3 regions of the Paraburkholderia pallida genome follow, and region 1 is predicted to be linked to each of the others. Evidence: riboswitches for the same ligand, from Rfam matches in the RefSeq annotation. Region 1 holds a riboswitch; each other region holds the start of a gene.

What was found. Region 1 has a riboswitch for manganese ahead of E1956_RS07235 (TMEM165/GDT1 family protein). Riboswitches for the same ligand answer to the same signal wherever they lie in the genome.
Region 2: another riboswitch for manganese. It lies ahead of E1956_RS36875 (TMEM165/GDT1 family protein); the one in region 1 lies ahead of E1956_RS07235 (TMEM165/GDT1 family protein).
Region 3: another riboswitch for manganese. It lies ahead of E1956_RS41555 (sodium:calcium antiporter); the one in region 1 lies ahead of E1956_RS07235 (TMEM165/GDT1 family protein).

What each region holds. Positions count from the first base shown of each region.
Region 1 covers NZ_CP038148.1:1,584,467-1,594,417, reverse strand. The annotation lists gene E1956_RS07245 (adenosine deaminase) at 1-783, shown strand, start outside; gene guaD (guanine deaminase) at 985-2,292, shown strand; yybP-ykoY riboswitch at 2,345-2,576, shown strand; gene E1956_RS07235 (TMEM165/GDT1 family protein) at 2,585-3,157, shown strand; gene E1956_RS07230 (DUF4136 domain-containing protein) at 3,261-3,959, opposite strand; gene pepN (aminopeptidase N) at 4,212-6,902, shown strand; gene E1956_RS07220 (class 1 fructose-bisphosphatase) at 7,205-8,221, shown strand; tRNA gene E1956_RS07215 (tRNA-Thr) at 8,288-8,363, shown strand; gene E1956_RS07210 (tetratricopeptide repeat-containing glycosyltransferase family protein) at 8,451-9,951, opposite strand, start outside.
Region 2 covers NZ_CP038151.1:431,184-441,134, reverse strand. The annotation lists gene E1956_RS36885 (helix-turn-helix domain-containing protein) at 1-552, shown strand, start outside; gene E1956_RS36880 (GMC family oxidoreductase) at 828-2,438, shown strand; gene E1956_RS36875 (TMEM165/GDT1 family protein) at 2,574-3,161, opposite strand; yybP-ykoY riboswitch at 3,177-3,355, opposite strand; gene E1956_RS36870 (metal/formaldehyde-sensitive transcriptional repressor) at 3,453-3,725, shown strand; gene dmeF (CDF family Co(II)/Ni(II) efflux transporter DmeF) at 3,733-5,025, shown strand; gene E1956_RS36860 (DUF1289 domain-containing protein) at 5,025-5,198, shown strand; gene E1956_RS36855 (TIGR03118 family protein) at 5,368-6,543, opposite strand; gene E1956_RS36850 (plastocyanin/azurin family copper-binding protein) at 6,978-7,394, shown strand; gene E1956_RS36845 (anti-sigma factor family protein) at 7,739-8,539, shown strand; gene E1956_RS36840 (YceI family protein) at 8,652-9,203, shown strand; partial or broken gene E1956_RS47120 (AtzH-like domain-containing protein) at 9,263-9,457, shown strand; gene E1956_RS36830 (ABC transporter ATP-binding protein) at 9,483-9,951, opposite strand, start outside.
Region 3 covers NZ_CP038151.1:1,531,339-1,541,289, reverse strand. The annotation lists partial or broken gene tnpC (IS66 family transposase) at 1-1,344, opposite strand, end outside; gene tnpB (IS66 family insertion sequence element accessory protein TnpB) at 1,375-1,719, opposite strand; gene tnpA (IS66-like element accessory protein TnpA) at 1,716-2,141, opposite strand; gene E1956_RS47155 (tetratricopeptide repeat protein) at 2,074-3,222, opposite strand; gene E1956_RS41555 (sodium:calcium antiporter) at 3,664-4,668, opposite strand; yybP-ykoY riboswitch at 4,741-4,919, opposite strand; gene E1956_RS41550 (porin) at 4,969-6,141, opposite strand; gene E1956_RS41545 (DUF4148 domain-containing protein) at 6,715-6,972, shown strand; gene E1956_RS46485 (hypothetical protein) at 7,059-7,214, shown strand; gene E1956_RS41540 (choline sulfate utilization transcriptional regulator) at 7,240-8,184, opposite strand; gene betC (choline-sulfatase) at 8,372-9,910, shown strand.

The DNA of each region.
Region 1 (9,951 bases):
ATGGCCTACTGCGAGCGCGCGCTCGCGGACAACGTCGTGCACACCGAAATATTCTTCGATCCGCAAACGCACACCGAGCGCGGCGTGGCGATCGAAACCGTGGTCGCGGGCATCGACCGCGCGCTCGCCGACGCTGAAAAGCGCGGCCTCACGAGCAAGCTGATCCTCTGTTTCCTGCGCCATCTGAGCGAAGCCGATGCGCTCGCCACGTTCGACGCCGCGCTGCCGCTGTTCGACCGCTATCCGCGCATGGTCGGCGTGGGCCTCGATTCGTCCGAGCGCGGCCATCCGCCCTCGAAATTCGAGCGCGTGTTCGAGAAGGCGCGCGCGAAGGGCCTGAAGCTCGTCGCGCATGCGGGCGAGGAAGGGCCGCCCGCCTACATCTACGAAGCGCTCGATCTGCTCAAGGTCGACCGCGTCGATCACGGCGTGCGCAGCATCGAAGACCCTGCGCTCGTCACGCGCCTCGCCGACACGCGCGTCGCGCTCACCGTCTGCCCGCTCTCGAACCTCAAGCTCTGCGTGTTCGACGACATGACGAAGCACACGCTCAAGCAGCTGCTCGACGAAGGCGTCGCGGTGACCGTCAATTCCGACGATCCCGCCTACTTCGGCGGCTATGTCAACGAGAACTACAGCGCGATCATCGTTGCGCTGAAGCTCGACGACAAAGAGGTGTACACGATCCTGCGCAACAGCTTCGAGGCGTCGTTCGTGACGCCCGAAGAACGCGCTGCGCTGATCGCGAAGCTCGATCAGTACTGGAGCAGCGCCGTGGCCTGATCCCGCGCAGGACGTCCCAACGCAGGACGTTCCAAATTAGGGCTTCACCCCCAATGTGGACCGGCGCGAGAGCGCCGGCCCCAGGGCTTTTGCGCGCCGCGTTTTCAGGAGCGGCGCGCACGCAGCGCGCCATCTGCGAAGACGCAAGGCACGCGCGAATCCTGCTTATGAATACCTGAAATTTTTGGAGACGATGTTCCCATGACTCAATCGGCTTATCGCGCAAAACTGTTGACGTTCACCGGCGACCCCGCGCAGTCGCCCGATGCCGCCGTGTTCCACGAAGACGGCGTCGTGATCGTCGAAGACGGCCGCGTGACCGCGTCGGGCGACTGGTCGGCGCTGCGCGCCAGCGTAGCCGACGGCGCGACGGTGCACGACCTGCGCGACAAGCTGATCGTGCCTGGCTTCATCGATACGCACATCCACTACCCGCAGACCGACATGATCGCCTCGCCCGCGCCGGGTCTGCTGCCGTGGCTCGAAACGTACACGTTCCCGACCGAGCGCGGCTTCGCCGACGAAGGCGTGGCGGGCGACACGGCGCGCTTTTTCGTCGACGAGCTGCTCGCCTGCGGCACCACCACGGCGCTCGTCTACTGCACGGTGCACAAGCAGTCGGCCGATGCGCTCTTCACGGCGAGCGCCGCGAAGAACATGCGCATGATTGCGGGCAAGGTGCTGATGGACCGCCACTGCCCCGAGTTCCTGCGCGACACGCCGCAGTCCGGCTACGACGACAGCGCCGAGCTGATCTCGCGCTGGCACAGCAACGGCCGCCAGATGTATGCGCTCACGCCGCGCTTTGCGCCCACCTCGACCGAGGCGCAGCTCGAAGCGTGCGAGGCGCTCGCGAAGGCGCACGGCGACATCTTCATTCAGAGCCACGTCGCGGAGAATCTCGACGAAGTGAAGTGGGTGAAGGAGCTGTTCCCGCGCCAGCGCAGCTATCTCGACGTCTACGATCGTTACGGACTCCTGCGTCGCCGCGCCGTGTACGGCCACTGCATCTGGCTCGACGACGAAGACCGGCAGCGCATGGCGCAGACCGGCACGGTGGCCGCGCACTGCCCGACTTCGAACCTGTTCCTCGGCAGCGGCCTGTTCGACTTCGACAAGGCCCAGGCCTCGCAGATGCCCGTCACGCTCGCGACGGACGTGGGCGGCGGCACGTCGTTCTCGATGCTGCAAACCATGAACGAGGCGCACAAGGTCGCGCGCATGGGCGGCCATCACCTGACGGCCACGCGCATGTTCTGGCTCGCCACGGCGGGCGCGGCGGCCGCGCTCGACCTCGCCGACAAGATCGGCACGCTCGCGCCGCAAAGCGAAGCGGACTTCGTCGTGCTCGACCCGAAGGCGACGCCGCTGCTCGCGCGCCGCACCGCGCGCGCCGAATCGCTCGAAGAGCTGCTGTTCGCACTCGCCCTGCTCGGCGACGACCGCGCCGTGTTCGAGACCTATGCGGCCGGTGCGCGCGTGCACAGCCGTGATGAAGCGAAGCGCTAAAGACCGCAAATCTGACAGGATCGGCAACGCATCTTGTCGGAAAATGCCGATGCTATAATTTCTCATTCATTGGGGAGTAGCCGCCCCGCCTCGTGCCACCCGGCCAGCCGCTAAGGACTTGCCGCGCGCCGCGCACGTCAGGCGGGGGCGTCCGTCAACAGACTTGGCCTGCGTGGCCATGGCGGATGCAGCCTCGGGCCTGGCGAGACCGATGACTCATGACCGCCGCTACAGGGCCCGGCGGGTCGTGGGTCGTCGCTCGCACTCATCTCGGCCCGAGGATCATCAAAACGTGAATCAAGCCTTTCTCGTCTCCACTGGCGCGGTCGCGCTCGCCGAAATCGGCGACAAGACGCAGTTGCTCTCGCTCGTGCTCGCGGCGCGCTATCGCAAGCCCATGCCGATCATCCTCGGCGTGCTGGTCGCCACGCTCGTCAATCACTCGGGTGCGGGCGCGCTCGGCACCTGGCTCGGCTCGCTCGTCACGCCTTCGGTGATGCGCTGGGCGCTCGCCGCGTCCTTCGTGGCGATGGGCCTGTGGATACTCGTGCCCGACAAGCTCGACGAAGGCGAAGCCAACGTCAACCGCACGCGGCTGGGCGTGTTCGGGGCCACCGTCGTCACCTTCTTTCTTGCCGAGATGGGCGACAAGACCCAGATCGCGACCGTTGCGCTCGCCGCGCGCTTTCACGACTTCTTCGGCGTGGTGGCCGGCACGACGCTCGGCATGATGATCGCGAACGTGCCCGCGATCCTGCTGGGCGACCGCTTCGCGCACAAGCTGCCGACCAGGCTCGTGCACGGCATTGCCGCCGTGCTGTTCGTGGTGCTCGGCGTGCTCGCGATCATGGGCGTGGGCGTCTGACGCAACGGGGAACAGGACGCGTGAGCGCCCCAAAAGCAAAGCGCGCCTGACCTTCGATTCCGGCGCGCTTTCGTTCTTTCATGCCAGCCGTCACGCTGACCGGTCACTTTGCCGGGGCAGCCCCTGCTGGCGCGGCTGTAGCCGCCGGCGGCAACGCGGCGGCTGCCGGCGCCTCGTTCGGCGCCCCGCCGTTCTTGTCCACCGGCAGCCTGACCTGTTGCACCGAGCCGTTCTGCAGCGGGAAGTTCGAGAGCGCGCTGCGCACCAGATACGGCATCACGCGCACGAGCGAAGGATCGTCGCCCGAAGTGCGTGCCGTGACGTTATAGACTTCCTTCCCGCTCGCTTTTTCCGTGATGCGTATGCCAAGCGCATGCGAATACACCGGGTAGGTCTGGTTCACGTAGGCGGGGCCCCAGGGACCCCAAGGCCCCCACGGATTGACCGGCCCCCAGTACGGGGAAGGCCACGGGTTGTAAAAGACCGGCTGCGCGACCGTCACCGTGTCCATGCGGCTGCCGTAGGCGAGGCCCACGAGATAGCGCGCCTGCTGCTCGGGCACCTGGCGGAATGCATACGGGGCGAGGCCGCCCGCGACGAGATTCTCGTAGGTCGATTGCTCGATACTTTGCTGCTGGTCCGGGTTGCGCGTGAACGCGTAGGTGCGCGTGGCGTCGCTGCCGCCCTCCCACGCGGAGAACGCAGTCACATCGCTCGTCACATAGGTGGTGCAGCCGGACAGCGTCACGGCAAGCGCCGCCAGCATGAGCAGCGCGCGGCGGGTCCATCGGTCGGGCATCATGGTCTTCTCGTTGCAGTCTTGCCAGGGGTGGTGAAAGGCTGTCGTCTCGCAGTCGTTTTCGCGACAGGCCCCGATCATACTGACTCGCGCGCCGGCGCGAAAGTTCGGCGCCGCGCCGCGGCCCACGCCTTCGGGCCACTTCGGACAATCCGACCGAGCCTTTGTACAATGGGACGGCCGGCCGCCGCATTGACTGTCAAGGCGCGGCCTCCCCATATCGCCATCCGACCCGAAGCTTTCCCGCACGAGACCATGTCCGATACCGCCACGCCCACCGTGATCCGCCGCGAAGAGTACGCGCCGCCCGCCTTCCTGATCGACACCGTCGACCTCGAATTCGACCTCGTGCCCGAGCGCACCATCGTCAAGAGCACGCTGCGCGTGCGCCGCAACCCCGACGCCAGGCCTGACGCGCACCTCGAATTGATGGGCGAGCAGCTCGAATTCATCGGCGCGCAGATCGATGGCCAGCCGTACGAGCACGTGCGCGCGCACGAGCACGGCCTCACGGTCGAGAACGTGCCCGACGCGTTCACGCTCACGCTCACCGGCGCCTGCAACCCGGAAGCGAACACCACGCTCTCGGGCCTTTACGTGTCGAGCGGCAACTTCTTCACGCAATGCGAAGCCGAGGGCTTTCGCCGCATCACCTGGTTCCTCGACCGCCCCGACGTGATGTCGACCTACACCGTCACGCTGCGCGCCGACAAGGCCGCCTACCCGGTGCTGCTGTCGAACGGCAATCTCGTCGCGGAAGGCGATCTGCCCGACGGCCGCCACTATGCGAAGTGGGAAGACCCGTTCCGCAAGCCGAGCTATCTGTTCGCGCTGGTGGCGGGCAAGCTCGTGGCGCTCGAAGAGCGCATCAAGAGCGGTTCGGGCAAGGAAAAGCTGCTGCAGGTGTGGGTCGAGCCGCACGATCTCGACAAGACGCGCCACGCGATGGACTCGCTCATCCACTCGATCCGCTGGGACGAACGGCGCTTCGGCCTCGAGCTCGATCTCGACCGCTTCATGATCGTCGCCGTGAGCGACTTCAACATGGGCGCGATGGAGAACAAGGGGCTCAACATCTTCAACACGAAGTACGTGCTGGCGAATCCGGAAACGGCCACCGACGTCGACTTCGCCAATATCGAGGCCGTGGTGGGCCACGAGTATTTCCACAACTGGACCGGCAACCGCGTGACGTGCCGCGACTGGTTCCAGCTGAGCCTGAAGGAAGGCCTCACGGTGTTCCGCGACCAGGAGTTCTCGGCGGCCATGTCGGGCGGCGACGAGAACGAGGCCGCGCGCGCGACCAAGCGCATCGAGGACGTGCGCGTGCTGCGCCAGATGCAGTTCGCCGAAGACGCGGGCCCGATGGCGCATCCGGTGCGCCCCGAGAGCTACGTCGAGATCAACAACTTCTACACGATGACCGTCTACGAGAAAGGCGCGGAAGTCGTGCGGATGTATCAGACACTGTTTGGCCGCGATGGCTTCCGCAAGGCCATGGATCTGTATTTCCAGCGCCACGACGGCCAGGCCGTGACCTGCGACGACTTCCGCCGCGCGATGGCCGACGCCAATGGCCGAGACCTCGCCCAATACGAGCGCTGGTATAGCCAGGCGGGCACGCCGCGCGTGACCGTCACCACGCAATACGATGAAGCCGCGAAGCGCTATAGCGTGACGCTCGCGCAAGGCTATGCGAACGGTTCGCCCGCTGCGCGCGAAACGCAGAACGGGCCGCTCCTGATCCCGTTTGCGATCGGACTGATCGGCCCCGACGGCGCGGACCTGCCGCTGACGCTCGAAGGCGAACAGCGCGCGACGGGCACGACACGCGTGCTCGAGCTGACCGAGACGCAACAGACCTTCACCTTCGTCGACGTCGCACACAAGCCACTGCCCTCGCTGCTGCGCAACTTCTCGGCGCCGGTCATCGTGGAGTACGACTACAGCAACGACGAGCTCGCGTTCCTGCTCGCGCACGACAGCGATCCGTTCAACCGCTGGGAGGCGGGCCAGCGCCTCGCCACGCGCGAGCTGCTCGCGCTGGCCGCCCGCGCCGGCGCCGGACAGCCGCTCGTGCTGAACGACGCGCTCGTGAAAGCCTTTGCTCACGTGCTGACCGATGCGTCGCTCTCGCCGTCGTTCCGCGAGCTCGCGCTGATGCTGCCTTCCGAAACCTACCTCGCGGAGCAAATGGCGGAGTCGGATCCCGCCGCCGTGCACACCGCGCGCCAGTTCGTGCGCAAGGGCCTCGCCGCGGCGCTCAAGGCCGAATGGCTCGCCGCCTACGACGCCAACCTCACGCCGGGCGCCTACGAGCCCACGCCGGAAGCGGCGGGCCGCCGCGGCCTGAAGAACCTTGCGCTCTCCTACCTCTCGGAGCTCGACGACCCCGCCGACGCCGTGCGGCTCGCCACCGCGCAATACGACGGTGCGAACAACATGACCGACCGCGCGGCCGCGCTTTCGGCGCTGATGAACGCCGCGGCGGCCACAGGCAGCGACTATGCGAAAAAGGCGCTCGAGGACTTCTACGCACGCTTCGAAAAGGAGCCGCTCGTCATCGACAAGTGGTTCTCGCTGCAGGCCACGCAACGCGGCACGGCGCAGCGTCCGGTGATCGAGACCGTGCGCGCGCTGATGCGCCACCCGGCCTTCAATCTGAAGAATCCGAACCGCGCGCGCTCGCTGATCTTCAGCTTCTGCGCGGCCAATCCGGCGCAATTCCACGCGGCGGACGGCTCGGGCTACGCGTTCTGGGCCGAGCAGGTGATCGCGCTCGACGCCATCAACCCGCAGGTTGCGGCGCGCCTTGCGCGCAATCTCGAGCTGTGGCGCCGCTTCACGCCCGCGCTGCGCGAGGCGATGCGCGCGGCGCTCGAGCAGGTCGCCGCACAGGCGAAGTCGCGCGACGTGCGCGAGATCGTGGAAAAGGCGCTGGCGTAAGCCTGACTCAGCGCGGTACGCGGCGGGACGCCGTCCTCCCTCGCCGCGTGCCAGCCGATTGCGCACACGCCAGACACGCTGCCGGCCTTCGCGGCCGGCATTTTTGTGCGCATTTTTTCTGCATTATTTTTCTGTCTGCCATGCGCCCCGGCGCGATCGGGCGCTTTTTGGGGATTGTCCGCACGGGCCGCCCGGCGCGCCAGGCCGGGCATCGGCGGACTTTTTTTGCAGTGCCGCAAGCGGGCCGCCCTCGGTCCAGCGGGTAGAATTGCGCTATTCCCAAGCGCATCCGGAGTACTGCAATGGCATTGCAACGTCGTACCACTCTCACGAAATACCTGATCGAGCAGCAGCGCGAGCACAGCAACCTCCCCGCCGATCTGCGCCTGTTGATCGAAGTTGTCGCGCGCGCGTGCAAGGCGATCAGCTTCAACGTCAGCAAGGGCGCGCTCGGCGATGCGCTCGGCACCGCCGGCAGCGAGAACGTCCAGGGCGAAGTGCAGAAGAACCTCGACATCCTGTCGAACGAAATCCTGCTCGATGCGAACGAATGGGGCGGCAACCTCGCGGCCATGGCGTCCGAGGAAATGGAAACCTTCTTCCCGATCCCGGCCAACTATCCGAAGGGCGAATACCTGCTCGTGTTCGACCCGCTCGACGGCTCGTCGAACATCGACGTGAACGTCTCGATCGGCACGATCTTCTCGGTGCTGCGCTGCCCGGACGGCCAGCAGGCCACCGAAGAATCGTTCCTGCAGCCCGGCACCCAACAGGTCGCGGCCGGCTACGCCGTCTACGGCCCGCAGACCGTGCTCGTGCTCACGACCGGCAACGGCGTGAACTGCTTCACGCTCGACCGCGAACTCGGCTCGTGGGTGCTCACGCAGAGCAACATGCGCATTCCCGAAGAGACGCGCGAGTACGCGATCAACGCTTCGAACGCGCGGCACTGGTATGAGCCGGTGCAGCAGTACATTGGCGAGCTGAACGCGGGCAAGGACGGCCCGCGCGGCGAGAACTTCAACATGCGCTGGATCGCCTCGATGGTCGCCGACGTGCACCGTATCCTGAACCGCGGCGGCATCTTCATGTATCCGGCCGACAAGCGTGACCCGTCGAAGCCGGGCAAGCTGCGCCTCATGTACGAAGCGAACCCGATGTCGTTCATCGTCGAGCAGGCCGGCGGCATGGCCACCAACGGCGAACAACGCATTCTCGACATTCAGCCGAAGAGCCTGCACGAGCGCGTGGCCGTGTTCCTCGGCTCGAAGAACGAGGTGGAGCGCGTGACGCGCTACCACCAGGAAGCGAAAAAATAAAAAAGATGAAGGAAGGGCTTGCATACTCTGCGAATCCTTCCTATAATCTTCCTTCTCTGATGTGACGCCGGAATAGCTCAGACGGTAGAGCAGCGCATTCGTAATGCGAAGGTCGGGGGTTCGATTCCTCTTTCCGGCACCACCAAGATTCAAGCAAAAAGCCCAGTCTTCGACTGGGCTTTTTGCTTTGCGCCGCGGCTTTCCACGTCACGGCGGCCCGCCCGCATCATTAGCGGTGCGACGACAAAGAAGCATCCAGCGCCTCACCCACCTCCCCGACCACGTCATCCCAACGCCCCAGCTCGCGCTGCCTGAAAAGCCGCGCCGACGGATACCACGGCGTATCGTTGCGGCCCGTCATCCAGCGCCAGTCGGTGCAGGTCGGCAGCAGAATCCACACCGGCACGCCCGCAGCACCCGCCAGATGCGCAACCGATGTATCCACCGTGATCACGAGGTCGAGCGACTGCACGATGGCGAGCGTATCGGTGAAGCTGCCGATCTCCGGCCCGAGCGGTGTGATGTCGATGCCGGGCCGCAGCGCCTCCACCTCGCTCTGCGCCGCGCCCTTTTGCAGCGCAAACCACGCCACGCCGCGACGCGCGAGCACCGGATGCAGCGCGCGCAGGGCGATGGAGCGATAGCGGTCGAATTCGTAATCGGGATTGCCGGCCCACACCAGACCTATTCGGCGCGTGGGCGCGTCCGTGTTTATCGCGCCGGCAAGCCGCTCGCGCCAACGGTCGACGTCCCCGGAAGGTGCGCTGAGGTACGGCATCGCGAGCGGCAACATGCTCGCGCTCAGCTTCATGTATTCGGGGAAGCGGAACATGCGGCTCCAGAAGTCGTAGGGACCGGGCGGCAGCGCAGTCCAGACCCTGTTCACCCCGCTCGCACACGCCGCCACGTCGCCGAGCGCCTCGCCAACCCAGACATCGACGATTGCCCCCTGGCGCTGCAGCCAGTCGGCGTAGCGCAGGGACTGGATCTGGTCGCCCAGTCCCTGCTCGCCGACCAGCAAGAAGCGTCGTCCGGCAAGGGGCTCGCCGCACCACTCCGGGAAGCGTGGCTGCACCAACGTGCTGTTCTGCGGCAGACGTTCGTGCCAGCGGTAATGGCGCCAGCCCTCCTCAAACTCACCGTCACGCAGCAGCGACACGGCAACGTTGAACTGCAGATGCGCGTCGTCGGGCATCAGACGCGCTGCCTCGACGCTGTGCTGCCGCATGCGCGCGAATTCGCCGAGCATGTTCGAAGCATAGGCGGCGTTGTGATGCAGGCCGGCGACCGCGGCGTCCACCGTGAGCCCTTGCGTAGCGACTTCGTACGCCAGTTCGTATCGGTGCAGTTCGTTCAGGTGGAATGCGAGTTTGTCGAGCGCGTTGGGATCCGCAGCGAAAGTCGTGCGCATGCGTCCGATCTGCGCGTCCGTCTCCGCGGCATTTCCAAGGTGCGACAGCGCTTTGATCAAATCGACGCCATCGGCGAGGCGTGAGGCACCAAGCGCCCATGCGCGGCGCAGATAATTCACGGCCGCTTCGTGGCGCCCGTCTTCGAGGCTGAGCGTGGCGAGGCGGCGCACGGCGGGGTGAAGCCCGGGATCGAACCCGAGCGCCTTTTCGTACTCCGTACACGCTTCGGCGCGGCGACCGGCGAGCTTCAGCACGTCGCCCAGATTGCGATGCAGACTGGCCGAGCCGCCGCAAAGTGCGAGGGCCCGGTGATAGAAG
Region 2 (9,951 bases), on a different contig from region 1:
TCGCGCCTGACCGGATACAGCGACGCGATGATGCGTACGCTGCAGCATTGGTCATCTGTGCTGCTGGCCAACGGCGCAGGGACCGATGAGGCGAATGCGGAACTGGCGCTCGCGCACGAAGACATCCTTTCGGTCTTGCTCGGCGAGCTGAATGGCCGGCAAGCGGGCCGCGGCGCATTTCTCGATGCCGGGGAACGATGGCGGATCGTGCGGCGCGCCCAGGACTTCCTCGACGCCCAGCGTGGCCCGCTAGTCCGTATCGACGACCTGTGCCAGGCCGCGCACACGAGCCTGTCGACGCTCGAACGCGCCTTTCAGGAGGCGTTCGGCTGCAGCCCGCGCCGGTTCCTGATCCTGAGGCGCATGTCGGCCGTCCGGCAGGAACTGTTGCGCGGCGAACTCACGACCTCGGTGACCGAAGTCGCCACGCGTTGGGGCTTCTTCCATTTGGGCCGCTTTGCTGTGGAATACGCGAAGCTCTTTCACGAACGTCCTTCGGACACCTTGCGCCAGCCCATCCATGGCGCCGGCCATACCTGGGATTTCCCCTGACACCCACGGCTGCGTGCGCAACTTGCCGAAAAGTGGATAGTCGATCCGGCGCGCCTGCTCCAGACTTCCTCATCGGTTAAGGCCGGCCCGCCCACAGCAGCCTCTCGTTCAGCCGCATGCACGTATGACGATGCGCCGCTGGCGTGCTGGCGCCCCGGGCCCGGTTCCATAACGACAACCCGACAAGCGCATATCGCTAGCGGCCCCGGTCCAGGAAATCACGGGCAGGCCGGACTGCATTGCGCCGGCGTCCTCCGTTATCTACCTGCCTGGATATGCATACTTCTTTCGACTACATCGTGATCGGCGGCGGGTCTGCCGGGAGCACGCTCGCCAGCCGTCTGAGCGAAGACCCCCACACCACCGTCTGCCTGCTTGAAGCCGGGGATTCGGACAAAAGCGCGCTGATCCAGATGCCCGCGGCCGTGGTCGCCATGTTGCCGACGCGCCTGCATAACTGGGCGTTCAAGACCGTGCCGCAAGCGGGCCTCAACGGACGGCGCGGATATCAGCCGCGTGGCAAGACTCTTGGCGGATCCAGTTCCATCAACGCCATGCTGTATGTGCGCGGCGATCGTTGGGACTACGACAATTGGGCGGCGCAGGGCAACCCGGGCTGGTCGTTCGGGGACGTGCTCCCCTACTTCAGGAAATCCGAGCATAACGAAACGATCGACAACGCGTTCCACGGCAGGGGCGGCCCGCTCAATGTGGCGGATCTCCACGCTCCCAGCCCCATCCATCAACGATTCCTGCAGGCCGCAGTGCACTGCGGCGTGCCGATCGTTGCGGATTACAACGGAGTGGATCGCGACGGCGCCTTCATGTACCAGGTCACGCAGAAAAATGGCGAACGTTGCAGCGCGGCCAAAGCCTATCTCACGCCCAACCTGGCGCGAACCAACCTCATGGTCATGACGGGCGCGCGAACCGAGCGCTTGCTGCTGGAAGGCAGCCGTGCCATTGGCGTGCGCGTCAAGATTGGCGGCGAGACGCGAGACCTCAAGGCCAATCGCGAAGTGATCCTGAGCGCCGGCGCCTTCGGCTCGCCGCAAATCCTCATGCTTTCCGGCATCGGTGCCGGCGCTCAACTGCAAACCATGGGCATACCCGTGGTGCACGATCTGCCCGGTGTGGGCGAAAACCTCCAGGACCATATCGACTACGTCTACAGCTACTCGATGGCGGGCAGCCCCGAGACATTCGGCATGTCGCTCGGCGGCAGTGCGCGTGTGGTCAAGGGGATTGCGCAATGGCGCCGCGAGCGCAAGGGTTTGATGACCACGCCCTACGCCGGCGCGGGCGCGTTCGTGCGCAGCAGCCCCGATGTGCCGGCGCCCGACCTCCAGATGATCTTCGTGGAGGCCATCGTGGACGACCACGCTCGCAAATTGCATCTGTCACATGGCTTCAGTTGCCACGTCGACGTTCTGCGCCCGAAGAGCCGGGGCAAGGTGACATTGGCCACGACCGATCCCTTCGACGCGCCGCGGATCGACCCGCGCTTCTTTTCTGATCCCGCGGATATGGCCGTCATGCTCAAGGGCGCGAATCTGCAGCGCCGCATTCTCGAGGCGCCGCCGCTGAAGGCGTTGGGCGCGAAGCCGCTCTATCCCGTCGACCAATCCGACCAGCGCGCCGTCGAGCAGGATATCCGCAACCGCGCCGACACCCAGTACCACCCGGTCGGCACCTGCAAGATGGGCAACGATCCGCTCGCCGTCGTGGATGCCCGGTTGCGCGTCCACGGCATCGAGGGGCTGCGCGTCGTGGACGCCTCGATCATGCCGACTGTCGTCAGCGGCAACACCAATGCTCCCACGATCATGATCGCTGAAAAGGCTGCCGATATGATCCGCGCGGCTTCGAAGCAAGCTGCGGCGTAGCACTGCTATCCCGCTCCGGCCCTTCTACGGAAGTCGTCTCGCGGGGCTTGCGCTCGTCCCGCCCAATCCGTTCGAGCTCACGGGCGATACGCTCGCCCAGCACTGTCGCTGCAGAAACACGTGCCCCGAGAGGCGTTAGAACATCGGATGCGCATCCGGATACAGCGCCGTCCTGAGCGCGAACCCTCCCAGCACCACGAAGATGATCGCGGCAAGCACATGCACAGCCTTGGTCGGCAGCCGGTCGGCAAACTTGTGACCAAGGTAGATGACCGGGACGTTGGCGAGCATCATGCCCAGCGTCGTGCCTGCCACGACGCCAAAAAACTCGTGAAATCGCGCAGCCAGCGCGACTGTCACCACCTGCGTCTTGTCGCCCATCTCCGCGAGAAAGAACGTCACGACCGTCGTGCCAAACACGCCCATATGCCCCTTTGTGACGGCATCGGCATCGTCCAGCTTGTCCGGAATGAGAATCCAGACGGCCATCAGCGCAAACGAGGCGACTACGGCCCAGTTCATGACATGGGGATTGATGACATTTGCGAGCCACGCTCCCAGCGCGCCCGAGAAGCCGTGATTGACCAACGTTGCCACGAAGACGCCAAGCACGATCGGAATGGGCTTGCGATAGCGGGCCGCCAGGACGAGCGAGAGCAGTTGAGTCTTGTCGCCAATTTCGGCGAGGGCGACCACGCTGGTCGATACGAGAAAGGATTCCATGGGGATTGTCGTTACCGGGCCGCGCAGTCAACACGCGATGACACACATTCCCGCGACCCGGCCAGGTGGGAATGTACGTCATCGGTCTTGCCAGGCTTGCGCTGCACACGCCATGTCGCCAGTCGGCCGACAAGTATGTTGACGTGCGCCTCCAGACATCGCGTCCAGAGCGGCTACTCCCCGAAGAGTGCCGCGATTATAAGAGCGGGACGCCTGAGGGCGCAAGTTCGTTTTTAGTATACCCCCCTACCCTATCTGTGCTACAGTGCGCCCGCTAACGGGAGAACAGGCATGAGCCATACGATTCGCGAAAAGCAGAAGCTGCTTAACCGCATTCGCCGGATAAAGGGGCAGGTTGAAGCCATAGAGCGCGCGCTCGAGGAAGAGCGCGGCTGCATGGATGTGCTGCAGCAGGTCACCAGCTGTCGGGGGGCGATGAACGGGTTACTCGCCGTTGTGCTCGAGGACCACATCCGCACCCATCTGGTCGACGCCGAGCCCGCCGACGAACACGGCAGCGGCACCGAACAGTTGATCGAGGTAGTCCACAGCTACTTCAAGTGAGCGCAACATGAGCAACTTTACGAACGACGCCTTCGGGGCGGGACACGACCACATTTTCCTGGGCGCCGCCCACGCGGACAACGAGCGCAGGACCTGGATGGTGATTGCGCTGTGCAGCGCGATGATGGTGGCCGAGATCGTCGGCGGCAGCCTCTTTGGCTCCCTCGCGCTCGTCGCCGACGGCCTGCATATGTCGACGCACGCAGGCGCGATGCTGATTGCCGCTCTGGCCTACACGTACGCACGCAGGCACGCGACCGATTCCCGCTTCGTCTTCGGCACCGGCAAGCTGGGCGACCTCGCGGGTTTTACGAGTGCCATCGTGCTGGCCATGATTGCCCTGCTGATTGGGTATGAGGCCGTTTCGCGCTTCTTCTCACCGGTACCGATCCACTTTGGCCAGGCCATTCCCATTGCCGTGGTTGGCCTGCTGGTCAACCTTGCAAGCGTGTGGCTGCTTAGCGGCGACCATCACGGGCACAGCCATGGACATAGCCACGGGCACAGCCACGGGCATGGGCATGAAGGCGAGCATGGCCACGACGACGAGGTCCAGCGTGTCTTCGGCACCGCCGGCGTGTTTGCGGTGTCGATTTTCGAAGATGGCGTCCCGCCGGTGTTTCGTATCACGCCGGAGACAGCGAATTCGAAGCTCACGTCCGATAGTGTCTCTGTCGTAACGATTCGCCCGGACGGCACGCGTCAGACGTTTGCATTTGCCGAGCGCAACGGCTATCTGGAATCGAAAGAGGACATTCCTGAGCCGCACGCATTCAGGGCAGTTGTCCGCCTGCCCGATGGCGAGCACGAAATCGAGTTCGAAGAGCACGACCACGGTCACGACGACGCGCACGATGCCGCGAGCCGCGACCACAACATCCGGGCTGCCTACGTTCATGTGATCGCCGACGCGGCCGTGTCGGTGCTGGCAATCATCGGCCTCGTGCTTGCGCGCGCGTTTGGCTGGCTCTGGATGGACCCGCTCGCGGGCGTGGTCGGGGCGCTGGTGATTGCGAACTGGTCATGGGGCTTGATGCGCGATACGGGAGGCATCCTGCTGGACATGAATCCGGACCGGCGCATGGCCGAGAACGTCCGTCATGTCATCGAGGACAATGGCGACACCGTACTCGACCTCCATCTGTGGCGTGTCGGCCCCGGGCACATGAGTGCGATCGTATCGGTCGTCACCCATGAAGCCCAACGCAACCCGGACTTCTATCACGCGGCGCTCAAGCGCTTCAGGGGACTGTCGCATGTGACGGTCGAAATCAATCCGACCCGCGCCGCGGCCTATTGATGGCAGCCAAATCGCCTTGCATCGATGTATGCGCGTTCGACGGTAAAACCGGGCTCTGTGTCGGCTGCCTTCGCACTCGCGAAGAAGTCCGGGACTGGAAAAAGATGACCGACCATCGGCGCCATCAGATCCTCAACGACCGGTCCCGGCGACAGGCCAAGGTCGCGCGCTAGACGCCGGCAGCCGCACCCGGTCAGGCCGGATGCGGTCAAGCCGGATGCGGGCGAACCGGTCACGGCGCGGCCGGTTCGCCCGTGACGCAGCGGATGCGGATCACGCCCTGTGTCCGCTCAGTGACAACAAACCGTCGAAGCGGAGCGAAAGCCTGGTGCGCGGTCTCCACTACATGCCCATGCCCGTCCCTCCGCTCGTGCCAGTGCCGGTACCCGAACCTGTGTTCATGCCTGGGTTCGACGTCGGAATCACATCGATCCTTCCATAGACGCCATCAGCCTCGTCATTCGGCCCCGCCGCGAAGAACAGCGTATTGGAAGGCTGACTGCTGAGGTCGTTGCCGAACGCGATGCCCCACAGGCCGCGCTCGACGATCGGACTGCCGTTCGACCCATTGAGCGGCCCCATCGACAGGCCGCTCGATCCATTGAACGCGTTGATCGTGCCGTCGCCAAAATTGCCGATCAGTATCGCGCCGCTCATCGAGCCAAAGTTGCCCGGCGCTTGCGCGATACCCCAGGGCGCGTTGAGCACGCCGCCCGTCGCGAAGCGCTGCTTCAGGTTACCCGCCGTGTCGTACACATCGACCATGCCGAGACCCGCGCCCGCGACATCGTCGTGTTTGGCCGCATCCTGCATCGCGTAAGTGACGAACAGACTCGAGCCGATCGCCCGTATGCCGAACGGCGCAAAGCCGGCTGGGATCGCCGGGTCCGTGAAGGCGTCCGGCATCGCGACCTTGGTGAACGTCGTATTGAAGACGTCGATCTTGTTGTTATGGAAGTCGGTCGCGTAAAGGAAGTTGCTGCCATTCATCGCTGCCAGCGCGAGACCCTTGTACACGGCGCCGCCCGTGCCGTCGTCGTACATGACGAACACGCTGGTCGGCCCGACGGCGGGTGCCCACGCCGTGATGGTGCCGCCCTCGCCCGCAAAGATGAATGCGGCGACATCGGACTTGCCGTTCTCCGTGACAGTAAAGCTTTGCGTGCTGTTGAAGACAATGCCGGTGGGTGATGCTGGGCCGTTCTTCCCGTCGGGTATCGCGACGACCAGCGATTGCGGCACGCCGTTGCCGTCATAGAGCGTCGCGACATTGGTGCCGTTGTCCGCGACCCAGGCGAATCCGTTCGGATTGAAGGCGACGCCCCAAGGATTCTTCAGATTCGCATCCGTGTGCGCGGCGGCCACCGCGCCATCCGATACGAGCGCCGTCACAGCGAACGACGACTGGACCGGCGGATTTGAAGGGCTCGAACTGGAACCGCCGCCGCCGCATGACACGAGCGTCGCGATGGCCGCTGCGCATGCTACGACGCCGAACACGTCGACTGGAGACTTCATGACCGTACTCCCTGTTCTGTCCAAAGGACGTAACGTTTCTGGAACGAGGAGAATGCGAGGTTTATTCCGGCAACGGAGGGTTTATTTCCCGGGCGATCTCGTGTAATTGCAATGGCTGAACCGGCTAGCTAAAAGCGAGTGGCATACAACGCACAACCCACGTGGCTATTCCTTTCGCACAACCAAAAAATGGGAGCACGCATGAGCGTGCCGGACGCAATCAGCGTCACCCGGTGTTCTGCACGATGGTCCATTGCCTGCGCGTTCATCCTGGAATACGCCACTTGCGGTTCACGTTTACTGCGCATACAGCCCCCCTGCAGGAAGCGCATATGCCGTTGCTCAGGCAGGGCCGTCCGCGTGCTCGACAAAATGGCGTACGGCAATCGATCGACGACCGACGGGCACACTGTTTTGATTCGAAGGAGATTGCCATGCGTCTCGCTTACGGAATCGCTGTTCTCATCGGTGCAGCCGCGCTCGGCATGACATCGCATGCCAGCTATGCACAGCAAACCGTCAAGGCCATCCTGCTATCGACCTCCATACAGCTCGACACCCATAACGTGAAGCCCGGTCGCGTCACAATCGACGTCAAAAATGCCGCGGACAACAATATGGAGCACGAACTCGTGGTACTCAAAACGGACCTCGCCGATGACGCACTGCCGCTCAGCAAGGGCCAGGTGCCCGAGCAAAAGCTCAGGAAAGTGGGGGAAGTCGAGGATATCGCACCAGGCAAGAGCAAGCACATGTCATTCAGGCTCACGCCCGGACACTACGTCCTGATCTGTAACAAGCCCGGACACTATGCTGCAGGCATGCATACCGCACTCGCCGTGACGCCTTGACGTCATGGCGCCGTGAATCGGCAAACGGCTTCGGCGCCCACCTGCTCTTATGGACAGAATGGCTCCGAGCGCCGCCCGATACTTCGGGCGGCCGGGATCGGTCTTGTGCCGTGCCTTACGGGATGATTGAACGACCCTGGCAGGTCAATTTCGCCTTCAGGAACAGCGGAATAAAAGGCGCACACGGAACGTTTTTTCTGCACACAGTCCGTCAGGTTCCATGCGCGTGCAGCGCGCCCGAATTTTTCGATGCCATGCCGCGTTGATATCGATCCGTTCCGCGTTTTTCACGAGTTCTCTAAAAACGATGAACCGCGCGTTGTTGATAGCAGTGAGTTGTCCCTATGAGCGACGATCTCAAGCCCATGGCCGCGTCCGGCTCCAGCGAGCCGGTGCTGCATGCGCTATCGGCCTTCGTCGACAACGAGTTGCCGGCAGCGGAACGCTGGGCGCTGGCAGATCGCCTCGCCGTCGACCGGTGGGCTGCATGCTCCGTCGCCCACTATCGCGCACAGCGGGCTGCCTTGCGGGTGCTGTTTGCTGCTGATCCAGCCGCGCAGGCGAGCGTGCCGTGCGTGGTGCTGCGCGCGCGCACAATCTGGTGGCGCCGCGCGGCGTTCGCCGCCTGCTCGCTCGCAGCCGGCACTGCCCTTGCGGGACTTGCCGGTGCAATTTTTTGGCAGATTGCGCCGCCGAACGCGCAGATGTCATTCGCCGAGCAGGCTGACCTCGCTTATGTGGTCTACGCGCCCGAGCAGCGTCATCCGGTGGAGGCGGGGGCCGCGCGCGAGGGGGCGCTCGTCGACTGGCTCTCTAAACGCCTGAATCATCCGCTCTCCGCGCCGTCGCTCCGGGAGTACGGCTTTGTACTGCTGGGTGGGCGCCTGTTGCCTGGCACGGCCGGGCCAGCCGCGCAACTGATGTATGAGGACGGGAACGGTGCGCGGCTTTCGCTTTACGTGAGTCCGGTCTCCCAGCGCGAGATGGACATCCGCCTCTTGCGCGGAGGCGATCGCCGTACGTTCAGCTGGGCAAACGACCACATCGGCTATGCGCTCTCCGGCCAGATGGCGGAGGGTCCATTGCGCAGGATAGCGGTTGACGTCTGCCGCGAGCTTGGCGGACATCCCGAAAAGTGGGGGTAGCAGTTTGCGAGATCGCCATCCCATTCGTCGGCGAGGCACGACCATGCGTCGTGTCAGCCCATGCGCAACCGCGATCGTAGCGTTCGCCTGCGCTGCGTGGGCAACTGTCGGGGTGAGTGCCGATCCGTTCGACGCGTCCGTGCCGTCGGTACAGTATCGGCTCGATCCGCACCGTTCAGGTGTCACCTTCGACGTCACGAACGCCTGGCATGCGAAGCTCACCATGCGCTTCAGCCGCATGCGCGGCCAGCTCGACAGGTTCAAGGGGGATGGCGCGGGCCGCGTCACGGTGACAATCGACGCAACCAGCCTTGAAGCGAGCGAGCCGTTCGTCGCCGGAACCGTCGAAGGCGGCGACATGCTGGACGTGGCGCACTATCCGGCCATTCGCTTCGTGAGCACGCGGTGCGAGCGCACCGGTACCGCCACGGCACGTTTGGTCGGCGATCTGACTATCCGGGAAACGACGCGTCCCGTTGCGTTCGCGGTGACGTTCGACGCAGACCCGCGTGATCCGCCGGGCGTCCCCAGAACACTGACTATTTCCGCCGACGGCCATTTCAGCCGGACCGCGTTCGGGCTGTCGCGATGGTCCTCCGCGATCGGGGACGACGTCCACATGAGGATCCAGGCCGAATTCGTCAGGGAACGGCCGGGTCCGTGAGTCATTCACGGCCTCGTCGAAACGTGCGGATGGTCATGTGAAGAAAGGATGCGTGCGCGCACGCCGTCGCCAATATCGAGTTCCGGCGCGAAGGCGATCCGCGCATCGGCAGGCAGAGTCAGACATGGGTGAAGATGCCGGAAGGTTGGCGTGTGGTGAGCGCCCATGTCAGCTGGATGGAGGGTCAGGGCTTGTTCACGCTAATAACAGGCCCTGGCATCCAGAATGGCTCGCATACCCGCTCATTCGCATGAGTGGCGGGTATGCCGGTGGCGGCCGCTACTCGACCGAATCATTCACGTCGGTGAGCCGGATCATGTGCGGACGGACTTGCGTTTCGTCGTTTGCTTCGTCGTCCGCTTCGTCCTCGACAGGAGGATGGATAAGCGCGTCGAGACGCGCGCGCGTCGCGAGGAACTCCGGCGAATTGAACTGCGCATAGCTGCGTGGGCGTGGGACCGGCACCTCGATCAGCTCCTGCACCTCGCCAGGATGCGCCTTCAGCACGAGAATCCGGTCGGCGAGAAAAATCGCCTCGTCGAGATCATGCGTGATGAACAGGATCGTGACGTCCACATTGCGCCAGATATCGAGCAGATGCGCCTGCATTTTCGAGCGCGTCTGCGCGTCGAGCGCGCCGAACGGCTCGTCCATCAGCAAGATCCCGGGCCGATTCGCGAGCGCGCGCGCAATCGCCACGCGTTGCTTCATGCCGCCGGAAAGCTGGTGCGGATACGCGTCGGCGAAC
Region 3 (9,951 bases), on a different contig from region 1:
ATTTTCTGCAAGCACATTGCTGATCTCGGCGCGTCCGTCCTCGCAGTAGAACGTGAGCGCCGCCCAGTGGTTCAGCGAGTAGTTGATCGCGCCCGTGAGCGTAGACTTCTTCGACAGCGTCGCAAGCTTGGCCCTGAGCGTCGATTCGAACGCGTTGAGCAGAGGCTTGCTCTTCTCCTGCCGCACACGCAACCGCTCATCGGGAGGTTTGCCGCGAATGTCGGCTTCGATGCTGTAGAGCTCGCCGATCATCTCGAGCAGTTTCTGGGTATCCGGAGTCGGCGTACGCTCGTGAACGTCGTATATGTACCTCCTCGCGTGATCCCAGCATGCCGCTTCGAAGACGTCGCCGCTTGCGTACAGCTGATCGAAGCCGGCGTAGGCATCCGCCTGCAGGATTCCCTTGAAGTTGGCGAGGTGCGTTTGCGGATGAACACCCTTGCGGTCCGACGAGTACGTGAACCAGACTGCCGCAGGCTCCGTCGAGCCCGAGCGTCGATCGTCGCGCACATAGACCCAGAATCGGCCGGTTGTCGTCTTCTGGTTGCCCGGTGTGAGGACGGGAACCGTCGTGTCGTCGCCATGAAGCTTGCCGGCAGCCAGCACGTAGCGCTGGATCGCCTCGACCAGCACCATGCAGAGCTCGACGATCTGGCCGATCCAACGGCCCATGCTGGCGCGATCGAGCGTCACCCCGTCGCGGGCCGCGATCTCCGACTGGCGATACAGAGGTTGGTGATCCGCGAACTTCGATACCGCGATATCGGCCAGCAGGCTCGGATGCGCGATGCTGCGCTCGATCGGCAGGCCCGGCATCGGCAGTTGTTCGATATGGCCGCAGCCGGGGCAAAGCAATTTGCGCCGGATCGTGCGGATCACCTTGAATGCGGCGGCTACGCGCGCGAGCTGTTCGGATACGTCCTCGCCCAGCGGCTGCATGGTCGTCGCGCACCTGGGGCAGAGCGGATCAGGCTCGAGTACGATCTCCTCGCGCGGCAGGTGCGGCGGGAGCGGTTCTCGCGAAGGCGATTTGCTGGCCGGCGCATTCGGTGTCCTGTCTCGCTGGTTACGCGCCTCGGCAGCACCACGGCCGCCCGTCAGGTCCTCCAGCTGCGCCTCGAGCTTGTCGATCTGCTTGGCGAGTTGTTCGGACTTGCGCCCGAAGTGCATCCGCCTGAGCTTGTCGATCTGCGCCTTCAGGCGCTCGATCTCGTCATCTCGCGCGGCGAGTTCCTCCGCCATCTTCGCAATCGATGCCTGGTGCTCAAGCAGCGATGCCTGTTGCGCGAGCACCATGGCACGGAGCTCGGCGACAGTATCGGGAAGCGGCGCTTGATCGGACATGCGTCGCAGTTTACGAGCCTTCCTCGAGGTTTACAACATCGAGAGTGCGGCGGTGCGTCGTGGTTGTCGCCAGTCGATGCCCTCGAGCAACATCGACAACTGCGCGCTCGTCAGATGGATCTTGCCGCCGTCGGCCTGCGGCCAGATGAAACGCCCTCGCTCCAACCGTTTCGCGAGAAGCCAGAGCCCGTCCTCAGTAGCCCAAAGCACCTTCACAAGATCGCCGCGGCGCCCTCGGAAGATGAAGACGTTACCGCCAAGGGGGTTCTCCTCAAGCGCCGTTTGCACCTTGGCAGCCAGGCCCTGGAAGCCGCAGCGCATGTCAGTGACGCCCGCGACAAGCCAGATACGCGTACCCGTTGGCAGAGAAATCACGAGCGCAGACTCCTCAACACCGTTCGAAGCGTCTCAGCGTCGACAATACCGTCGACCTTAACCACCGCCCGACCGATCCGAACCTCGATTGAACCAGTGGGCACAGCCGGCCTCACGGTCTCAGGCTCTGGCAGCGCAGGAGGTTCATTGACCGATGACGCCTCGTTCACGATTGCCACCGGAACGAGTTGCACCGCCTCGGCTTGCTGTTCCGCCAGATACCGGCGCCGCCACGTGAACACGAGGTTCGCGTTCAAGCCGTTCTCACGGGCCAATCTGGCGATTGACACCCCTGGTTCGCAAGCTGCCATCGCCAGGCGACGTCGGAATTCCGGATTATGGTTTGGGCGACCTTTACGGCTGCCGGGCCTCTGTGTTGGCTCTGACAAAATGATGTCCACCACTTCGAAAATGATGGACATCACTTTGATGCCGATCCTTGCGGGCGTCTACGACGGCCATCGCGAGCCGCTTACCCTGCTCCGGCTTCAAGCGAAGCATGAAAGGCACGCTCATCATCGGCAGGCAGTAGTCAGGAGTGCCATGCTCGGCATAGTTTCTCGCTTCGATCTCGATGCAAGGCGCGTAATGGCGTGCGAAGAGCGTGCGCAGTGCGCGCCTGCACGCCAGGACCAGACGGCCGCCTTCGGCTTGCACACGCGCCGTGAGTGCGGGGATCAGCCGGACCATCTGAATGTCGTCGCCATGTCCCTGCTCGCTATAGACCAGCAGCGTGCGGCCCTTGAGCGGCTGGCCAGTCCAGCGCGGAGCCACGCGCGTCATGATGGACACGACACTGTTTGATGCGCGGTCCGTTCGCGCGAGGCGCCCTTCGTATCGTGACCAGCCGCGTGGCCAGTCGCCATTGCGCAACTCCAGCTCGGCGAGATCGACGGCCGATGTGGGTGCGTTGCTGTCGAGCGCGAGCGCGCGTTCATACAATCGCCGGGCCGCGCCGTAACGCGCCTGTTCGGCGACAAACTGCGCCAGCGCAGCGAATACGTCGCTGTTTCCCGGGTGATGGGCATCGGCGATGCGCATCGTTGCTTCCGCTGCGGCAGGGTCATGGCGGCGCCATTGCGCACAGGCCAGTTGCCACGACATTTCGAGGTCGCCAGGACGACGGGCGAGCTCCGCGTGGCACACCTGTTCGACGGCTTGCCAATCGCCCGCATACCGCCGCTCCAGAACCCGTTGCAGCGGCAAGGCCGGATCGATCATCGGATCGATCTGCCAGGCGCGCAGCAAGGCCTTCTGGCGCAACTTGAGTGTTGCCTCGTCGGCGTGGCCGGACAATGCGCACGCGATCAGCCAGTGCAGGCGGGCATCGTTCGGGTGATGAGTCTCCAGCGCGGCCATGAGGTGCAGCGCCATCGCGCGGCCGTCGATCTTGTCCGTTATCCACGTTGCCCATTGCAGGGCGTCGTCCGGCTCGAGCGCCTGGGCAGCAAGCGTGACGAGTTTCAGAGCGGCGTCGTCGCGCCCGGATGCGCTGGCGAACAATGCGCATCGCAGGAATCGAGTACCAGCGTGGGCGACGTTCGATGCACCTCGCGCCTGTTGCTCCGGCGTGGCTTTCAGGCCGAGGCCGGCTATCAGGTCTGCCTCGAGACAGGCGCTTTGACCCGTGGAATCGAATGCAATCGCGAGGCGTTGCGCCGCGTTAAAGCCATCGGATTGCAATGATTTGAAGACCGGTAGAAAGGTATCGCTCGCGGGTGAGATGGCTTGATTCATTCTCGCGCTCCTGGGAGAAAATCGATGAGCGACGAATTGGGATTTCCGTCTGGCACGCAATGCTCTCGCCGCGCTCGTGGCGAGCGCTATAGGACCGCTCCGAAAAGGGTGTGTAAAACGAACACGGCCCGAGCGCATCGGGCCGCGGTGCAAGCAAACAGGTCACGTCGATTCAACCTGCAGCCAACTTCGACGCGCCTTCGCGCATCACTTCGGAATCACGCAGAGCATGGCCGCGAACGCCGCATAGAGCCAGCCCACGTGCGTCAGCTGGCGGCTATGCACTTGTGGCGCGCGGAACGCCCACTGCAGGAACACGATGGCGAGCATCGTCGTGACCGCGGCGAGAATCGACGGCGCACCGAGGTGCCACGACGTGAAGAACAGCCCGAACGCGGTGGGAATGGTCGCCTGGATCATCATCGCGCCGCTGATGTTCGCGAGCGCGAGCCGCTCCTTGCCCTGACGCACCCAGATGATCGCGTTCATGATCTCCGGCAGCTCGGTGGCGATCGGGCTGAAGAGCAGCGCCGTCAGTTGCGGGCTCAGCCCGAGCCACGGACCCACCGCGCTGATCTGCTGCACGAAGAGGTGCGAGGCGAAGAAGATCACAGCGAGCGCACCCACGGTCTGGAGCAGGACCCAGAACAGTGACGGATTCGCATCGCGCGGACGCAGCTTGAGTGGTTCGAGTCCCACGTCTTCCACGCTGTCGCTCTGGTCGCTGAGCTCCTTCCAGCAATAAATCGCGTAGGCCGCGAGAAACGCGATGCCGAGCAGAGGCTTGAAGCTGAACACCACGAGCCCGAGCCCGATCTTCACGACGAAGATCGCGAGGAACCAGAGCTGGTCGCGGCGCAAGCGGCGCGTGTCGGCGTCCACGGTGCCGGCGCGCGCGCGGCCCGTGCGTGCAGCCGTTGCCAACAACGCGACGCCCACCACGGCATAGGCGACCGTGCTGAGCGCGAGCGGGCCGCCGATGGCCGCGCCAATGCCGATTTCCTTGTGGGCCGCATCGGTGCCGAAGGCGACCGCCACGAGCGTGACCACGCTCTCGGGCAGCGCGGTGCCAAACGCGGCGAGGATCGTGCCGGTGGCCGTTTGCGTGACCTTCAGCTTCTGGCCGAGCCATTCGACGGCGTTGACGAAGATCTCGCACGACAGATAGATGATGCCGGCGGCGGCAATGAGCAGGGCGAACGTCCAGATCATGACGCACGCTCCGTAGGGCGCGCGCAAGTGCAGATGCGGGAAAGGCGGGACATGGGTAGCGGCATTCCTCGGGCTGGACGATGGGACCAATGACGCCATCCCCCCCGCCCAGCCCGGGTGTGAGGGATAACGTCATAGGTCTCGTCAGGCCGAAGAACGGCTGCCGGCGCCATGGCACTGTGTGCCAATCATGTTGACGCCGGCGCGGCACGCATTGCGCGTGACGCAGACTACTCCCCTAAGACCCGCGCATTATAGCCGACGAAGCCGGCCGCGCGGAAGGAAAGGGGCGAAGCCGGATCAGAAGTGGTGGCGGATGCCGACCATCGCCATGGCCTGCTTGTTGGTGGTCGCGTCGTTGCCGAAGTCGGCGAACGAGGCGTTGGCGTCGACGAGCGCGCCCGTATCGGCGTCGATCGTGTGGCCCGAGGCCTTCTGGTAGCCCGCGAGCACGTAGATGTCGGTGCGCTTGGAGAGGAAGTAGTCGCCGCCGAGGCTGAACTGGTTATAGCTCGCGTTCACGCCGTTGCCATGGCCCTTCGTGTAGTTGTAGCCGACACCGATCAGCGCCACCGGCGTCACCTGGTAGTTGATGTACGCCTGGCCGGTGTTGAACTTCGTGTCGCTGTTGGGGCCGGACGCGCTCTGGTAGTTCGCGTAGTCCACGTTGCTGTACGAGAGGCCGAAGGTCATCGGACCGTAGTTGTAGTTGCCCACCGCGCGGATGATCTGCAGCGAGTTGGCCGAAACGAAGCCACCCGTGATCGCCGGCGAATCCACGTTGACGTCGGTGTTCGGGTTCAGGCCGTCGAACGAAGCCGCCGTGCCGCTGTTGCTGTTGGCCTTGAAGTAGCCTGCGCCGAAGCCGAACGGACCATGGTTGTACGCCGCCGCGAGGGCCCAGGTCTGGCCCGCGCCCATGCTGCCCGCCTGGCCGCCGAATGCGTACATCGCGCTCACCTGCAGGCCCGCCCAGTTCGGGCTCGTGTACTTGACCGAGTTGCTGGTGCGGTAGCTGTTGTCGTAGTTGTCCATGTCGCCCGGCGTCGCGAATGCGGAGCCGAAGTTCACGTCGTCGGTCATCGGCTGGAGCAGGTCGATGAGCGGATCGTACTGGCGGCCCAGCGTGAAGCTGCCGGCCGTGTTCGAGTTCAGGCCCACCATCGCGGTACGGCCGAACATGCGCTGGCCCTGGCCCTGCTTGCCGTTGTCGATGTTAAAGCCGCTTTCGAGCTTGAAGATCGCGGAGAGGCCGTTGCCGAGATCCTCGGTGCCCTTCAAGCCCCACAGGTTCGGCGACACGTTGCCGGACATCATCTGGAAGGTATTGCCCGAACCATTCTTGCCCGCCTGATTGCCGAAGAAGGCGACCGAGGTGTCGAGCGAGCCGTAGAGCGTCACGCTGCTTTGCGCATGAGCGGCGGAGGCGATGGTCGCCAGCGTGGCAGCGAGAGCGAGAGCGGTTTTTTTCATTGGCGAATATTCATTAAAAAGTTGCGTGAGAGAGCGTGTACTTCATGAAAAACGAATCGCAGCGCGGCAGGTACGCAAGGCAAATTCAGGGGCGATTATGCGTAACGTGCTCTGTGGACGAATTTGAAAATCGGAAAGACTGAGTTTCAGAAAACGCGTTCGTGCGTGGGTCCCGTCTGGACGGCGCTGCAAGGGCGCAGTGCGCGAAGGTGTTGTTTTTTTGCGGCGATCTGTGGCGTGGCGATGTGTGCATAGGCACACGTCGTGGATGCGCACCGCGCTGGCTGGTGCGCATGGCAAGCCGCGCATGCGGCTTTCGTGGACGTATTGCAGGTGCGATGTGCCGCGCGAGTCGATCAGGACAATTGAGCGAATTCGCTTTCATCCTGGCGCGCGGCGGTCATGGGCCGGATCTTAAACATTTCTTCATTTCCCTGCGGATATTCGCGAGGGTTCGCGCCTCTATCCTTGCCGCATGAATTGCATTGCAGCCCTGCGATGCATCGGGAACCGGCGTGCAACAGCGCCGGCACAGTCAACGGTAACGGCCGCCTGGCCGGACAGGAGTTTGAAGTGAAGAAGAGTTGGAATTGCGCGATTGCCGCGCTCATGTTGTCGGTTTCGGCGTTCGCGCATGCACAAGGCACGGCGACACCCGTTGGCGCTGCGCCCGACGCGGCGGCGCCCGTGGCGGCGGCTCCGGCGGCCCCCGCATGGAACGGTGACGGCACGGCACACATCACGCGTGCCCAGGTGCGTCATGAACTCGTCGAAGCGCAGCAGGACGGCCAGTTGAAGCTGCTCAACAGCACGGTCTACGCCCACCACTGACGCGACCGGGCACAGCCGTCAAGTCGCACGGGCCGCGCGTCTTGACGGGAACTCGCCTTGCGGCCAGTCATCCGAGTTTCGATTCCATGAAATCACGCATTGTTATTTATGTCGTGCGCGCGGCGGTGTGCGTCGCGGCGGCAGCCGCCATGTCGGGCTGCGCAAGTCTGCATCCGCAGCCCAACGGCCCCGGCGACTGCGTCGGACCGCCGGATTATTGCGTGCCGTTCTTCGGTTCGTAATGCGAGGCGGATGCCGCGCGGCGCGTCAATGGCTATTGCCGGCGGCATTCGAAGCCGGCTGCGCGGCCGTATGGCATTCGTCGAACAGCCAGCGCCGGAACAGCGGCACAGCGGGCGCTTCGGGCCGCGCCGGCGGACGCACGAGAAAGTAGCCGCGCGCCGTAACGACTGGCGTATCGATCAGCCGCACGAGCTGGCCGCTCGCAACCAGCGAGTCAGTCAGCGGGGTCCAGCCGAGCGCAACGCCCTGGCCCATCAGCGCGGCATGAATCACGAGCGCGTAGCTATTGAAGGTTATCCCCTGTTCATCCGCGGGCGCCCGCAAATGCTGCGCCGCGAACCATCCTGTCCATGACAGCCAGCGCACCGGTTCCGTCGGCTGAACGTGCAGAAGCGGCAACGCCGCGAGGTCGGCGGGCGTCCTCACGTGGCCGTGCTGCGCGTAAAACGCGGGCGAGCAGACGGGAGTGACCTCCTCCGGAAACAGTCGCGTGGACGTGCAGGGCGTCCAGTCATCGTCGCCAAACGCGATCGCCACGTCCGCGTGATCGCGGCGCGGATCGAACGTCTGCTGCGAGGTGACGACCTTCACGTTGACGTCCGGCATCCGTTGCTTCAGTCCCGCCAGGCGCGGCATCAGCCAGAAGGTCGCGAAGCCCGCATCGGTGAGAATGGTTAGTCCTCCTGACGCACGGCGCGCGCGGATTTCGGCGGTGGCATCGCGGATGGTCGCCAGGCTCTGGCGCACCGCCTCATAGAGGCGCTGGCCGTCGGGCGTCAGCGTCACGCCGCGGTGGCCGCGCTCGAACAGCGGGGCGCCGAGGTCCGCCTCGAGCTGCACGATGCGCTGGCTGACCGCCGGCTGCGTCGCGCCGAGCTCGCGAGCCGCGGCGGTGAAGCTCGCAAGTCTCGCAGCCGCCTCGAATACCGAGAGCGCCTGCATCGGCGGCAAACGATCCTGGTCTGACATAAGCGTCCCTTATGGGGCCATAAGCTGAGGGCGTCTTCACGCGCGTTTAATGGGGCGACATATTGTGGACACGCCGCACGTCCCTTCGGACATTGCGCCGTTGAGTCCGGCAGCCCGTCGTGCCGCTGCATCCCTGCGGCAATGCCGCGTGGCCGGCCACTACCCCCGATTTTAACTGCCCTCGATCATGAGCTCTAAGCCCGCAAATATTCTCATCCTGATGGCGGACCAGATGACGCCTTCGGCGCTGCGCATACACGGCAATGCGGTGTCCAGGACGCCGCGCATCGACGCCCTGGCGCGCGACGGCGTGGTATTCGATTCCGCGTATTGCGCGAGCCCGTTGTGCGGGCCTTCACGCTTCGCCTTCATGGCCGGCAAGCTGCCGTCGAAGATCGGCGCCTACGATAACGCGGCGGAATTGCCTGCGCAAACCCTGACGTTCGCCCATTACCTGCGTGCGGGCGGCTACCGGACGGTGTTGTCGGGCAAGATGCATTTTTGCGGTCCCGACCAGTTGCATGGCTTCGAGGAGCGTCTGACCACGGACATCTATCCCGCCGACTTCGGCTGGGTGCCGGACTGGGATCGTCCCGAAGTACGTCCGAGCTGGTATCACAACATGAGTTCGGTGCTCGATGCCGGTCCCTGCGTGCGTACCAATCAGCTCGACTTCGACGACGAGGTGACATTCACCGTGCGGCAGAAGCTCTACGACATCGCGCGCGAGCGACAGGCGGGCAGCGATACGCGGCCGTTCTGCGTGGTCGCGTCGTTGACGCATCCGCACGATCCCTACGCGATCCCGGCGCAATACTGGAACCTCTATCGCGATGAGGAAATCGATCTGCCACGCACGATGCCGGGCCATGAGGCGCGCGATCCGCATTCGCAGCGGCTGCGGCACGTCTGCGAGAACGACCGCACGCCGCCGGGCGAACAGCAGGTCCGCAACGCACGCCGGGCATACTATGGCGCGCTGTCCTATGTCGACGCGCAGTTCGGCGCGATGCTCGACGCACTGGAGGAGAGCGGGCTCGCTGACGATACGATCGTGATCGTCACGTCCGATCATGGCGACATGCTGGGCGAACGCGGTCTCTGGTACAAGATGACGTTCTTCGAGAACGCCGCGCGCGTGCCGCTGATCGTGCATGCGCCGAAGCGCTTCGCGCCGCGCCGCGTCGCGAGTTCGGTCTCCACGATCGACCTGTTGCCGACGCTCGTGGATCTGGCGGGCGGGACCCACAAGACCGACTGGCCCGACCCCGTGGATGGCCGCAGCCTGGTGCCGCATCTGGTTGGCGACGGCGGCCACGACGAGGTGTTCGGCGAATACTTCGCGGAGGGCGCGATTGCGCCCATCGTGATGATCCGGCGCGGCGCGTACAAGTTCATCCATACGAGCGTGGACCCGGACCAGCTTTTCGATTTGAGCGCCGATCCGCTGGAGCTCGTCAATCTGGCCGACAACCCGGATCACGCGCGGACGGTCACGGCATTTCGCGCGGAGATCGCGGCGCGCTGGGATCTCGATGCCCTGCGTCGCGAGGTGCTGGCGAGCCAGCGCCGACGCCGCTTTCACTACGCGGCGACGACCCAGGGGCGTATCCAGTCGTGGGACTGGCAACCCTTCGTCGATGCGGGTAATCGGTACATGCGCAATCACATCGAGCTGGACACGCTGGAAGCGATGGCGCGCTTTCCGCGCGTCGTGCACGAGTGATCCTTGCGCCACACCATCGTCGAGACCCGGGCGGAAATCGG